DNA from 3 places in the Rhizobium sp. HT1-10 genome. Region 2 is predicted to be linked to each of the others. Evidence: predicted binding sites of a transcription regulator. Region 2 holds the regulator's gene; each other region holds the start of a gene.

Region 1 (4,739 bases), 700 kb from region 2:
CACCGTCTATCAGGGAACCCTTGCCCTATGAGCGATACGCGCAAGCGCGCCGTCATCTTCATCTCCGGCACCGGCTCCAACATGATGTCGCTGATCAAGGCGGCACAGGCGCCCGATTATCCGGCCGAGATCGTCGGTGTCATCTCCGATAGGGCCGAGGCCGGCGGTCTTGCCAAGGCGACGGCGGAGGGCATACCGGCGATTGCCATTCCGCGCGGCGATTTCAAAAGCAAGGAAGCCCACGAGGCTGCGATCCTTGCCGAGCTCGACAAGCTGCAGCCCGACATCCTCTGTCTTGCAGGCTATATGCGGCTGCTCACCGGCGCGTTCATCAAACGCTACCAGGGGCGGATCATCAACATCCATCCATCCCTGCTGCCGCTGTTTCCGGGTCTTCACACGCACCAGCGGGCGCTCGACGCCGGCATGAAGATCGTCGGCTGCACCGTGCACTTCGTGACCGAGGGCATGGATGAGGGGCCGGTCATCGGCCAGGGCTCCGTGGCCGTCCTGGTCGACGACACGGCCGAGACCTTGGCGAAGCGGGTGCTGACGGTCGAGCACCAGCTCTATCCGCTGGCGCTCAAGCTGATTTCAGAAGGCAAGGTGCGGATGGAAAAGGGCGTCACGGTCACGACCCCGGAAGCTGGCGGCACGTTGATCCCACCAGCCCTGAAGAAGCTGATCGCGCTGCTGGTCGATCCCGACAAGGTCTGATCAGGCGACCAGCGCCGGATGCAGACGATGCGGATGCAGCGTGCCGTCGCTGTAGACGACGCGGCCGCCGCGAAAAGTAGTCCGCACGCGCGGCACGGCGCCGGGCTCGACTGCAATCAGGTCGGCTTTCTGGCCGATCGCGATTTCGCCCCTGTCCATCAGTCCCGCCGCCCTTGCCGGATTGCGGCTGGCCATGGCAACCGCCGCCGCCAGGTTTCCATCGATGGCCGCAGCGATCTTGAAGGTCGCCGAGAGGAAGGCGGCCGGATGGTAATCGGCGGCGATAATGTTCAACAGCCCGGCGCCGGCGGCATCGAGAGCGCTGAGATTGCCGATCATCGACAGGCCGCGCAGCGCGTTCGGGGCGCCCATCAGCGTCCACAGGCCAAGCCGGCAAGCTTCGCGGGCCGCTTCGATGGTCACGGGGAATTCGCTGATGGTGACTCCAAATCCGTGCATCTCGACCACCTTCTCCACGCTGTCGTCGTCATGGGAGGCGAGCGACAGCCGGTGCTTCAGCGAAAGATCGGTGATTTCGCGCAGCCGCGCCTCGACCTCCGGATTGCTCCGCAGCGCAATGCGCCTGGCGACGACCTCCTCGGCGGCGGCGATCGAGATGCCGCGCTGCGCGGCCATCCGCCCCGTGTAGCCTTCGATATCGTGATACTGGCCCTGGCCGGGCGTATGGTCTGTCAGCGACACCATGTCGATGAGGTCGTCGGCGATGAGTTTTTGCAGGACGGCCGAGGCGGCAAGATTCGTGATCTCGTAGCGGGCGTGGACGCGGTGGTCGACCAGCAGGCCATCCTTCAGGCGGTGGATGCTCTCGATGATGGCGCGGGTGTTTTCCAGCGAGCGGATGTGGCCGTAGACACTCTCGGTAGCAAACGACAGCGCGGCATAGGCCGTGGTGATGCCGGATGCGGCGAGCTTCTTGTCGAGCTCGTGGATGCCGAAATCGATCGGCATCATCGCATTCGGCCGTGGTGCGATCTCGCGCTCGATCATGTCGCCATGCAAATCGACGAAACCGGGCATCAGCAGCCGGCCGCCGCCCTCGAAGGTCGCATCGGTCACCGGCTCGGCCCTGATCTCGGCGATAACGCCGTCCTCGATCCTGACGGCACCGGCCTCGATAACCTCATCAACAAGGACAAGCTTGAAATTGCTGAGCCACATGAGAGAATCTCCTTGGATACGACGGCTATCGACCGGCTGGCCTTAGTGTGGGTCGATGACCGTTTCATGAAGCCTCGGTCGCTAGACAGGAAATCTTACGCGGCTCAGGCGAGGCTGCCACTGTTCAATGCTGCCCATTGCAGCAGCATGATAGACTTGCCATCGATGATGACGCCGGCGGCGATCATATCCAGCGCCTCCGACAGCGGCACCTCCATGACCTCGATGTCTTCATGCTCCTCGGCAAGGCCCCCACCAGCGGAGACGCGATCCCCGCTGTCGACGGCGGCGGCGAAGAAATGGACGACCTCGCTGACAGCACCGGGCGCCATGTAGGCTTTGAACAGGAACCTGACATCACGGATACGATAGCCGGTTTCCTCCATGGCCTCGCGGCGGATGGCTGCTTCCGGCTCGTCGCCATCCAGCAGGCCGGCTGGCGTCTCTATCATCCAGCCCGGATCGCCATTCAGATGGGCGGCAAGGCGGAACTGGCGGACCAGGACCACCGTCTCTCGCTTGACATCGTAGAGCAGGATGGTTGCCGCCGGCGTGCGGTGATAGATCTCGCGCTTAAGGCGGTGGGTCTGGCCGTCGGAGGCGGTATAGTCGATGTCGTAGCTGCTGAGCTCGGTCCAGCCTTTCGACAGCGTCGTCTTGCCGACGATCTCGACCCCGGCCTTTTCAAATTTCGTCATTGGGCATCCCTGCGTAACCAGACCTTGTTGTCGTGGACCGCCGCCCCGCCATAGGGCGCGACCGGATCGGCGCCCGTCAGCACATTAATCCCCTCGCCATCGACATGCGCACTGTTCGGCCAAAGGCCCTCGGCAATCAGAACGCCGGGCTTGACCTCCGTGGTAATGCGCGCATGCAGGCGAATGTCGCCGCGACCATTGCCGATCCGCACGAGATCACCAGCAACGATTCCATGCGCTGCGGCATCAGTGGGATTGATCATCACCTCCGGGCGCCCTTCCTTTTGGCGGGAGGTCTTGGTCTCGGCGAAGCTGGAGTTGAGAAAATTGCGCGCCGGCGAGGTTGCCAGGCGGAAGGGATGTTCCGCATCAGCGGTTTCGATGACGTCGACCTGGTCGGGGAAGACGGGCAGCTCGGCATGCGGACCGAGCAGACCGACCGACTTCGGCGGGCGGTTCGGTGCCGGCTGATTGCTCCAGTCAGGGCGGAAGCGGAATTTTCCGTCCGGATGGGCAAAGCCATCGATGAAATGCGCCTTGTCGAAATCCGGCTGGCGGTCGAACCATTTGTGCTCGAGGAAATAGTCGTAGTCCGGCAGGTGGCTGGCGGCGAGAATGCGGTCGACCATCTCGCGGGCGGTGAAGCCGAAGCCCGGCCGGTCGGCGACGCCGAGGCGCTTGGCGAGTTCCTCAATGACGAAGAGGTTCGTGCGCACCGTTTCCGGCGGCTCGACCAGTTTCGGGCCGAGCAGGATATGGTTCTGGCCGCCGGCGCGATAGATGTCGTCATGCTCGACGAACATCGTCGCCGGCAGCACGATGTCGGCCATGGCGGCGGTGTCGGTCATGAACTGCTCGTGCACGGCGACGAAGAGGTCGTCGCGGGCAAAGCCGCGCTTCACCAGCCGCTGTTCCGGCGCGATGTTGACCGGATTGGTGTTCTGGATCAGCATCGCCGTGACCGGGCCGCGGTGGCGCAGGGCGTCGGCATCGCCGGTCAGCGCCCGGCCGATCTGCGACTGGTCGATCATCCTGACGTCGTCATCCTTCATCGAACGGCCGGTCAGTTCGGCGCTGTTCATCTGGAAGATAGCGCTGTTGGAATGGAAGGCGCCGCCGCCCTCATATTGCCAGGAGCCGAGAACGGTGGCGATGGAGGCTGCCGCATGCATGGCGATTGCGCCATTGCGCTGGCGGGTGAAGCCGTAGCCGAGGCGGAAATAGCTCTTTTTCGTCTGGCCGACGAGCGCGCCGAAGGCCTCGATCTCCTCGACCGAAAGGCCGGTGATATCTGCGGCCCAGGCCGGCGTGCGGGTCTGCAGATGGGCTTCTAAGCCGGCGGGATCGTCGGCGTATCGGGCCATATAGGCACGGTCGGCATAGCCGTCGCGGAAGGCGATGTGCATGACGGCGCAGGCGAGCGCCGCGTCGGTGCCCGGTTTGACGATGAGCGCGAGGTCCGCCTGCTTCATCGTCGGATTGTCGTAGATGTCGATGACGACGATCTTGGCGCCGCGCTCCTTGCGCGACTTGATGGCGTGGGTCATCACGTTGACCTGGGTGACGACCGCATTGGTGCCCCAGATCACAACGCAATCGGTGCGCCCCATCTCGTGCGGATCGGGGCCGCGCAACACGCCGGTCGCCATGGTGAAGCCGGTCCAGGCCGGATTGGTGCAGATCGACGAGAAGAAGCCGGAGTAGCGCTTGGCGTGGCGCAGCCGCTCGATCGAGTCGCGCTGCACCCAGCCCATCGTGCCGGCGTAGAAATAGGGCCAGATCGCTTCGCTTCCATCCTTCGTCTCCGCCTTGACGAAGGCGTTGGCGATCTCGTCGAGCGCGTCGTCCCAGGAGATATCCCCCCAGCGCCCCTCGCCCTTGGCGCCGAGGCGACGGACGGGTTTCATCAGGCGATCCGGATGGTAGAGCCGCTCGGCGTAGCGGGCGACCTTGGCGCAGATGACGCCCGACGTGTAGGAATGGTCGCCGGCGCCGCGGACGCGGCCGATGCGGCCCTCCTCGGAGATCTCGATCTCGAGCGCGCAGGTCGACGGACAGTCGTGCGGACAGGCCGTGTGGCCGATTTTGGCTTTTGCCGGAATGGGGGTCGCAATGTTCATCGCATACGTATATTTCAGGACGAAG
Region 2 (4,739 bases):
GGCTTCATCGAGACGATCCAGGGCCCCGCCCGCAACGATCCGAAGGCCCAGGAGCGGTTCCTTGCCATCATGTTCGACCAGGCAACGCGCATGAGCCGTCTGGTCGACGACCTGCTGTCGCTGTCACGCCTCGAGCTGAAATCGCACCTGGCGCCGGACCAGAAGGTCGATCTCGTGCCGCTGCTCGGACATGTCCGGGATGCGCTGTTGCCGCTCGCCATGGATCTCGACGTCGCCATCAATCTCCACATGCCATCAGGCAAGGCGGAGGTCACCGGCGACCGCGACGAACTGGTGCAGGTGTTCGAGAATCTCATCGAGAATGCCTGCAAATACGGCCAGGAAGGAAAGCGTGTCGACGTGACGTTGCGCAATGCACCCGGAGAGCCGATCGAGGTTACCGTGTCTGATCGGGGTGGCGGTATCCCGGCGGAGCACGTGCCACGCTTGACGGAGCGCTTCTATCGCGTCAGCGTCGAAAACAGCCGCTCGAAAAAGGGTACAGGTCTGGGCTTGGCAATCGTCAAGCACATCCTTACGCGCCATCGGGCCCGCCTGATCGTGAAATCGGAAGTGGGTCGCGGCACCGATTTCACAGTCCGCTTCTGACGGTGCCGGACGAGTAAAAGTTTAGTTATTGGATCACCTTGTAAATCAGTGATTTAGCCTGTCATAATTGTTTCATTGCCCTGACATAAAAGGGCGTGGATTAGCCCGATAACAAAGAAGGCCTCGAATAGGCGAATTGCGATGTCGTCGCCGCGACGAGCAGACCAGCTTCCCTTGACGCCCTTCAATTTGAGGATAGAAACATGGCTTCGACACATATTCATTCAGCTTATGACGAAGATCTTAAGTTCCTGACGCGCCGCATCTCCGAAATGGGCGGTCTGGCAGAACAGATGGTTGGCGAATCCGTTCGGGCGTTGGTCAATGGCGACGTCGGTCTGGCCCAGAAGGTCATCTCCGACGACACGATTCTCGATCACGCCGAGCGCGAAGTCGGCGACAAGGCGATCCTGACCATTGCCCGTCGCCAGCCGATGGCCGCCGACCTCCGCGAAATCATGGGCTCGATCCGTATCGCAGCCGATCTGGAGCGCGTCGGCGATCTTGGCAAGAACACAGCCAAGCGCGTCTTGGCCGTGCAGGGCACCGGCGTACCGCGCAGCCTGGGCCGCGGCATCGAGCATCTCTCCGAACTGGCATTGGTCCAGCTCAAGGAAGTCCTCGACGTCTACACCACCCGTTCGCCCGACAAGGCCGTCTCCATCCGCGAGCGCGACGAGGAAATCGACGCGATGTACACCTCGCTGTTCCGCGAGATGCTCACCTACATGATGGAAGATCCGCGCAACATCACCACCTGCACGCATCTGCTGTTCTGCGCCAAGAACATCGAACGCATCGGCGACCACGCGACCAACATTGCGGAAACCATCTTCTACATGGCGACCGGCGCACTGCCCGAGGGCGACCGCCCGAAGGACGACACTGCCAATACCGTCGGCGCGATGACGGAATAAGCCCAAAAGGCTGTTGAAGGAGAGCGGGCCCCATGGTTCCGAGAGTTGCCGTCGTTGAAGACGAAGAAGCGCTCAGCGTCTTGCTGCGTTATAATCTCGAGGCTGAAGGCTTCGAGGTCGACACGATCCTGAGGGGCGATGAAGCCGAGATGCGCTTGCAGGAGCGCATCCCTGACCTCCTCATCCTCGACTGGATGCTGCCAGGCGTTTCCGGCATAGAGCTTTGCCGCCGGCTCCGGATGAAGCCGGAGACTGAGCGTCTGCCGATCATCATGCTGACGGCGCGGGGCGAAGAGAGCGAGCGCGTTCGAGGCCTTTCCACCGGTGCGGACGATTATGTGGTCAAGCCGTTCTCGACGCCTGAACTGATGGCACGCGTGCGCGCCATGCTGCGCCGCGCGCGTCCGGAAGTCCTGTCGAGCGTTCTTCGCTGCGGCGACATCGAGCTTGATCGCGAAACCCACCGCGTTCACCGCAAGAGCCGCGAAGTCCGGCTTGGGCCAACGGAATTCCGCCTGCTGGAGTTCCTGATGACCTCGCCTAGCCGCGTATTTTCTCGCTCGCAGTTGCTCGATGGCGTCTGGGGCCATGACATTTATGTCGACGAGCGGACTGTCGACGTCCATGTCGGGCGCCTGCGCAAGGCATTGAATTTCTCCAACATGCAGGACGTCATCCGCACCGTGCGCGGTGCCGGCTATTCGATGGAAGTCTGACGCACTACCAGCCATCAACAATTGGAAACGGGCCGCTTGGCCCGTTTTTTTATGGGTTCTCCGCGTTTGTCCAGGCGTTCAGGTCCTGCGCGAGGCGGCTTCCCTGCGGCGATGGCCCCAAGGCTCGAACTCGCTCCGTCCCAAACGCAAAACGGGCCTCGCGGCCCGTTTTCGTTATTCCTGACGGCCTTTGCCTAGCGGGCAGCGCGACGGCGCTCGTGGACCGGCTGATAGGCCATTTTCTGGTGATAGGTGCAGTATGGCGACTGGTCAGGCGATTCATGGCCGCAAAAATGGAAATCGTCCTTCAGCGGGTCGCCGACAGGCCACTTGCAGGTGCGCTCCGTCAGATCGGTGAGGCCGAGGCGGCGAGCGACCGGGACGACGGCGTTCGAGGTTGGGCGAAACTGCACGGGGGCCGTTGCGTCGAGCTCGGCGTCTTCCTTGACCATCGTAGCGCCTTCGGCACGAACGGTCGTGCGCGGGGCGGCAGGGCGGGTGCCGAAAGTGGTCGGACGGGCGGGTGCGACATTCCGCTTTGTCGAGCGTGCCGTCGAAGACGTGCCGCCGGCTTTCGCGCGCCCTGGCAGGCAAAGACGATGAACCTTGCCGATGACGGCGTTACGGCTGACGCCGCCCAGCTGCGCGGCGATCTGGCTGGCGCTCAAACCCTCGGCCCAAAGTTTCGTGAGCCTTTCGACGCGCTCGTCTGTCCAATTCATGCTTGTCTCCGACTGCGTTCCCAATGGCGGAATCCTTCGCCATTGCCTCGCATTCAATCGAGGCACAAAACGCTTTTAAATTGTGGTGACTAGGTCCGCCGCATTGCAGTCTAGTAATCAAGATTTAACCTAGTGTGAGGCTGACTCCGTGACAAGAGTCGCAGGAATCGCGGGGAATCGATTTCCGGGTTTTCCCCAACTTGCTGCCTAGTGTGATATTTCTGCAATAGCTTTATTACAGTCTCGAAGACCACATGAAACGCCATTTTCCGCAAGGCTAAAATCAACTATTCGTTGACCAATCCCCCGTTTGTTGACATCGTTCTGCGAAACGACAATAGTGCCCCGGCCGCCGCAAGGCGGCATTTTTCATTGCCGACGGCGGCTTTGCGGAACTGCAGCCGTCACGTCCTGATCGATCGAAGGAATAGCGCCATGGCTGAAGCCGCGCCACTCTATGACACCTACATGCGCGCACCCCTCAGGTTCGAGCGAGGCGAGGGCGTATGGCTGATCACGGAAACCGGCGAACGATATCTCGATTTCGGGGCTGGCGTTGCCGTTTCCTCGCTCGGCCATGGCCATCCGCATCTGGTGGGTGCGCTGAAGGCGCAGGCCGACAAGGTCTGGCATCTGTCGAACCTCTATGAGGTTCCCGGCCAGGAAATGCTTGCCAAGCGGCTGACCGACGCGACCTTCGCCGACAAGGTGTTCTTCACCAACTCCGGTGCGGAAGCGCTAGAATGCGCCATCAAGACGGCCCGCCGCTACCAGTTTTCCAAGGGCCATCCGGAAAAATTCCACATCATCACCTTCGAGGGTGCCTTCCACGGCCGGACCCTGGCGACCATCGCTGCCGGCGGCCAGGAAAAATATCTCGAGGGCTTCGGCCCGAAGGCCCCCGGCTTCGACCAGGTGCCGTTCGGCGATCTCGAAGCGGTCAAGGCTGCCATTATCGAGGCCACGGCAGGCATCCTGATCGAACCGGTGCAGGGCGAGGGCGGTGTCCGCCCGGTCGCCAAGGAATTCATGGTGGCCCTCCGCGAACTCTGCGACGAGCACGGGCTGCTGCTGATCCTCGACGAGGTGCAGTCGGGCGTCGGCCGCTCCGGCAAGTTCTTTTCGCATGAATGGTCGGGCATCACGCCTGATATCATGGCCGTCGCCAAGGGCATCGGCGGCGGTTTTCCGCTCGGCGCCTGCCTTGCAACCGCAGAAGCCGCTTCCGGCATGAAGGCCGGCACCCATGGCTCGACCTATGGCGGCAATCCGCTGGCCATGGCCGTCGGTGGCGCGGTGCTGGACGTGATCCTGGCTGAGGGCTTCCTGCAGCATGTCAACGATGTCTCCCTGGTCTTCCGCCAGGGCCTGGCATCGCTCAAGGACCGCTACCCTGACATCATCGAAGAGGTGCGCGGCCAAGGCCTGCTGCTCGGCATCAAGGCGGCCATCCCGGCGGCCGAGCTGCTGCAGGCGATCCGGGCCGAGCACCTGCTCGGCGTTCCGGCTGGCGACAACGTCATCCGCCTGCTGCCGCCGCTGATCGCCACCGCCGAGGACGCCCGCGAGGGTCTGGCCCGCGTCGAGCGTGCCGCCGAAGCGCTGCGCGCCCGGACATCCCGCAAATCGGCTTGATTTCTGCGTCCGTGGCTTCTGGGCTTCGTGCCCGCCACGGGCGTTTTCATTTTTGGAGCACAGGTAGACATGGCTTCCCCGAAACACTTCCTCGATCTCTCGGCTGTCCCGGCAGGCGATCTGCGCAGCATTCTCGACGA
Region 3 (4,739 bases), on a different contig from region 2:
GCCTTGCCGCCGATACCGTTGACCAGCCAGATTCCCATGTCGAGCTGGGCGGTGTCGAAGCCGGCGTTGGCGGCGCGTGCCAGCCACAGCCGAGCCTGCTGCTTCTTCTCGGCCGGGACGCTCTCGAGACTGATGTAGATCTGCGAAACTGCATATTGCGCATCGGCGATGCCCTGCGCGGCAGATTTTTCGTAATAGGGCAGCGCCATCTCCAGCCCTTTGACGCCGGCATTGTCGGCGGTCAGGCTCTGGCCCCAGTTGAACTGCGCCGTGGGCTCGCCGGCATCGGCCGCCTTCTTCATCCACTGGTCCGCCGACTTGCGGTCGCGGGGCACGTCGCGCCCTTCCATTTGCGCGAGGGCAAACTTGAACATGGCCGTCGGATTGCCGCCCTCTGCCGCCTTGCCGTACCAGAAGGCGGCGTTCTTCGGATCGCGGCGGACGCCAAGGCCCTGCGACAGCAATTCGGCGATCAAGGTTTGCGCCGCCGGATCGCCAAGCTGCGCGCGCGGAAGTGCCTTCTGGAAGGCCGTCAGATAGAAGCCGCGCTGAAAGGCGCCATAGGCTTCGTCGACAACGCCGGTATAGGGCTTTTCCGCCGGCAGCGCCGGCAGGCCGACACCCATCCGATCGAGCACGCCGATGCCGCCGGAAGGTTTCGGCTCTTCGGCGTTGGGCTGCAAAGGCTTTACGGCCCCCCCCTTCTTGAAAGGCTCGGGTTTCGGCTCGTTCGATGGCTCGATATGATCGGTGCGAAAGCTGCCGACATTGGGAGAGTTGGCAACACCGTCAGCCGCGCTCTGCGCGCTCGCCGACAAGGGAAGCGCGGCAAATCCGGTGAGGAAAGCCATGAACAGCATGGACGGATGATAGCGGGGCGAAAGCGACATGGATTGCTATCAATCTTCAAACCGTGGCGCTTTTTCGTCCAGCAGAGCATTCACGGCGGAAACTACCGAGGATACAGCGGCCGGGTCGGCAAAGACGGCCGATCTCAGCGCCACGAATTCGACGCCGGAAAGCGCCACGTCGAGCGCCGAGTTCGGGTCGGTCCCACCCATGACGATGCAGGGGATCTCGATCATCGATGCCCACCACTCGCCGAGATCGACATTCTTCGGATGCGCCTCGGGCTTGAAATCTCCGTCGAGCTTGCCGAAGAAGACGTAGTCTGGTCTCAACTCGCCGATTTCGAGAGCCGTGTGGCGGTCCTTGGCGATACCGCCGCCGACCATGAAGCTCGCCGACTGCTTCTCCATCGCCTCGGTAAACTCATCGATACCGCCCGCGACATGCAGACCGTCGGCCTTGGCACGGGCCGCAACGCGGCTATCGCCGGCGATCAGCGCCGCCGCACCGGCAGCCTGCACCACCGGCACCAGCTTTTCCGCCGATTTCTGGAAGTCGAATTCGTTCATCCCATATTGCGGGATGATCACCGAGGCGACATCGCCTCCCTCAAGGGCTTTTGCGACGAGCGCGTGCTGTTCGGCAACATCGGCCATATCGGGCACGATCAGCACCAGACGGCAACGGCTTGGGGGCAAGGTCATGCAGGATTCCTATTCGGCGCATCCAACCGGAAGACAACGTCCGGCACTTCGACCTGTGAGTAAATCCGTTGGCGCCGACTGACAAGGGGAGTTCGCCGGAAAACGATAGCACCGTCAGCCGGGCTAAATAACAAAACCCAGCCGAAGCAGGCTGGGTTTCGAAAACGACCGACTGGAACGATTGGTCAAAACAAAAGCGACCTGCCGCTTAGAACCGAATGTCGGCGCCAACTCCCACTCCTCACGAACGAAGTCGGCGCGACACTATGCCAGTTCTGTGTTCGGTGCCGCATCCCGGGAGGCGCAGGCCGTCTGCCTGAAGTCCACGGAACGTTTGCGCGAAACGCGGCAACCGTGTCTTGCTAACTCAATGTACCGATGTGGCGATACGCTGGATCTGGTCTTTGATTTTCAGCTTCATTCGCTTGATGTCCGCAATTTCACGGTCATCCACGGAAGGGGAAGTCATTGCGGAGTGCAACTTCTCTTCGAGGGCGACATGCTTTTTCTGGAGCGATTCAAGATGAGCTTGAACAGTCATTTGACCTTCCTTCTGCTTGCCTTCCCCAGCCATCCATCGCTGGAGTTCTAGGCTTTAACGACAATAGTGTGACATACTAATTCATCAATGTCGAAGGCCAAAAAGTGACTTGTAAGCGGCAAATTCATGGTCAAGGATAACTTCCCGTTACCGTTATTTGGTGATAGGAGCTTGCGCAATTCACCCGTGGCATCCAAAGGATTCCGCGTGATTACGACTGGGGACGAACACCATGCCCGATCAGGACCAGGCCGATGTCAGGCTCATCGTGGCGCGACTGCGCCAGGAACATGAGGATTTCGACGCTGCCATCAACGCGATGATCGAAGTGGGATGCGATCAGCTGCGCGTGCAGCGGATGAAAAAGAAGAAGCTGGTCATCAAGGACAAGCTGACCAAGCTGGAAGACCAGATCATTCCGGATATCACAGCTTGAAGGGACGCGTTGCCATGACAGAAAGACCGCCTGTCGCCATCATCATGGGCAGTCAGTCCGACTGGGAAACCATGAAGAACGCGGCCGACACGCTGGAAGCGCTCGACATTACCTATGACGCGCGAATCATCTCCGCCCATCGCACGCCGGACCGGCTGGTGCGCTTTGCCAAGGGCGCGCGCGACGAAGGCTTCAAGATCATCATCGCCGGCGCCGGCGGCGCGGCTCACCTTCCCGGCATGGCAGCCTCGATGACCTCGCTGCCGGTCTTCGGCGTGCCCGTGCAGTCGAAGGCGATGTCCGGCCAGGACAGTCTTCTGTCGATCGTCCAGATGCCTGCCGGCATTCCGGTCGGCACCCTCGCCATCGGTCGCGCCGGCGCCGTCAATGCGGCTCTGCTGGCAGCCGCCGTGCTTGCCCTCAGCGACGACGATATCGCCGACCGACTGGAAGAATGGCGGGCGGCCCAGAGCGCTGCCGTGGCTGAATACCCGATGGATGACCTATGACGGCAAGAACGATCGGCATCATCGGCGGCGGCCAGCTCGGCCGCATGCTCGCCATGGCCGCAGCACGGCTGAACTTCCAGACCATCATCCTTGAGCCGCAGGCCGATTGCCCGGCGGCACAGGTGGCGAACCGCCAGATCATTGCTGCCTATGACGACCCGGCAGCACTGGCGGAGCTGGCCTCCGCCTGCGATGTCGTGACCTACGAATTCGAAAACGTCCCCGTGTCTGCCGCCGAACTGCTGGCGCGCAGCGTCGCCGTCTACCCGCCGCCGAAAGCGCTCGAGATGGCGCAGGACCGGCTGACGGAAAAGCAGTTCCTCAACGAATGCGGCGTCCCGACGGCGCGCTTCCATGCCGTCGACAGCCAGGCGGACCTCGACGCGGGCATTGCCGATTTCGGCGGCCAGGGCGTGCTGAAGACGCGCCGGCTCGGCTATGACGGCAAGGGACAGCGCGTCTACCGCTCGCTCGCAGACAGCACGGAGGGTGGTTATGCCGCACTGGGCAACGTCCCCCTGATTCTCGAGAGCTTCGTGCCCTTCGAGCGCGAAATCTCGATCATCGCTGCCCGCAATCCGGAAGGATCGATCAGGAGCTACGACCCGGCTGAGAACGTCCATCGCGCCGGCATCCTGCACACTTCCACCCTGCCCGCCAACCTGTGGCCAGACACGGCGGCGGCGGCGGCCTCGGCAGCGGAAACCATCCTCACCGCACTCGACTACGTCGGCGTCATCGGCATCGAGTTCTTCGTGCTGCCGGACGGTGGCCTGATCGCCAACGAAATGGCGCCGCGCGTGCACAATTCCGGCCACTGGACGGAGGCGGCCTGCGTCATCTCGCAGTTCGAGCAACATATCCGCGCCGTTGCCGGACTGCCGCTCGGCAATCCCGCCCGCCACGCAGCGTGCGTCATGCAGAACCTGATCGGCGACGACATTCACTCGGTGCCGGACTGGCTGGCCCGCGACAACACCCTTGTTCATCTCTACGGTAAGACAGAAGCCCGGCCCGGTCGCAAGATGGGTCATGTCACGACCCTTCTTTAGTCCGGGAGGGGCCGATTGCGACGGGAAAAACCCCGGATAGTCGGTTGACACGGCCGAAGCGACACGGTATTTGCTCCCCACCCTAAAAGAGCGCGCCACGAGCGCGCTTTTGATTGTTAAAAGATACGGGCGAATGTGACATTCCCCCTAAAACCTCGCGGATCGAAAAAATGAAGATCAAGAATTCGCTCAAGTCGCTCAAGGCTCGTCACCGCGACAACCGTCTCGTCCGTCGCAAGGGCCGCGTCTACATCATCAACAAGCTGAACCCACGCTTCAAGGCTCGTCAGGGCTGATTGACGCGATGCGGTTTGCTTGCCCATTGCGCTGCGGATCTCGCGCGCATGGGACAAAGACCGGATTTCGGTCGGCATGACGCGCAAGCAAATTCGTTTTGATATCCGGCGCTGGCGGGCTACTATGCCCGCCATGCTCGTTTTTGCCTTGCGCCTTTTTATTCCGCTGATGCTCGCAATTGTCGCGCCACAAGTGGCTGCGGCCGAAGACACACGGATTGTCGAGCAGCAGGACCCGGCAGCGTCCCCGGAAAAGCGCCTCGACGCGCTGTTCACCGCGCTCCGCCGCCAGCACGATCCCGACCAGGCCGCCTCCATCGCCAATCAGATTAAGATCGAATGGTCGCAATCC

What was found. Region 2 encodes PhoB, which activates phosphate uptake and scavenging genes when phosphate is short. Its sites were predicted from a motif close to TGTCATNNANCTGTCAT; they were not measured.
Region 1: a site for PhoB is predicted at 1,952-1,968, ahead of VH564_RS03695 (alpha-D-ribose 1-methylphosphonate 5-triphosphate diphosphatase). Genes of this name have one in related genera too.
Region 3: a site for PhoB is predicted at 2,152-2,168, ahead of VH564_RS16565 (YdcH family protein). Genes of this name have one in related genera too.

What each region holds. Positions count from the first base shown of each region.
Region 1 is NZ_JBCEBQ010000001.1:737,620-742,358, reverse strand. It holds gene purM (phosphoribosylformylglycinamidine cyclo-ligase) at 1-31, shown strand, start outside; gene purN (phosphoribosylglycinamide formyltransferase) at 28-717, shown strand; gene VH564_RS03695 (alpha-D-ribose 1-methylphosphonate 5-triphosphate diphosphatase) at 718-1,896, opposite strand; gene VH564_RS03690 (NUDIX domain-containing protein) at 2,001-2,594, opposite strand; gene VH564_RS03685 (molybdopterin-containing oxidoreductase family protein) at 2,591-4,739, opposite strand, start outside.
Region 2 is NZ_JBCEBQ010000001.1:37,768-42,506, forward strand. It holds gene phoR (phosphate regulon sensor histidine kinase PhoR) at 1-609, shown strand, start outside; gene phoU (phosphate signaling complex protein PhoU) at 813-1,526, shown strand; gene phoB (phosphate regulon transcriptional regulator PhoB) at 1,559-2,242, shown strand; gene VH564_RS00190 (GcrA family cell cycle regulator) at 2,437-2,964, opposite strand; gene VH564_RS00195 (aspartate aminotransferase family protein) at 3,400-4,599, shown strand; gene argF (ornithine carbamoyltransferase) at 4,669-4,739, shown strand, end outside.
Region 3 is NZ_JBCEBQ010000006.1:129,567-134,305, reverse strand. It holds gene VH564_RS16575 (tetratricopeptide repeat protein) at 1-890, opposite strand, end outside; gene VH564_RS16570 (thiamine phosphate synthase) at 900-1,553, opposite strand; gene VH564_RS16565 (YdcH family protein) at 1,921-2,094, opposite strand; gene VH564_RS16560 (YdcH family protein) at 2,327-2,530, shown strand; gene purE (5-(carboxyamino)imidazole ribonucleotide mutase) at 2,545-3,039, shown strand; gene VH564_RS16550 (5-(carboxyamino)imidazole ribonucleotide synthase) at 3,036-4,091, shown strand; gene ykgO (type B 50S ribosomal protein L36) at 4,262-4,387, shown strand; gene VH564_RS16540 (hypothetical protein) at 4,512-4,739, shown strand, end outside.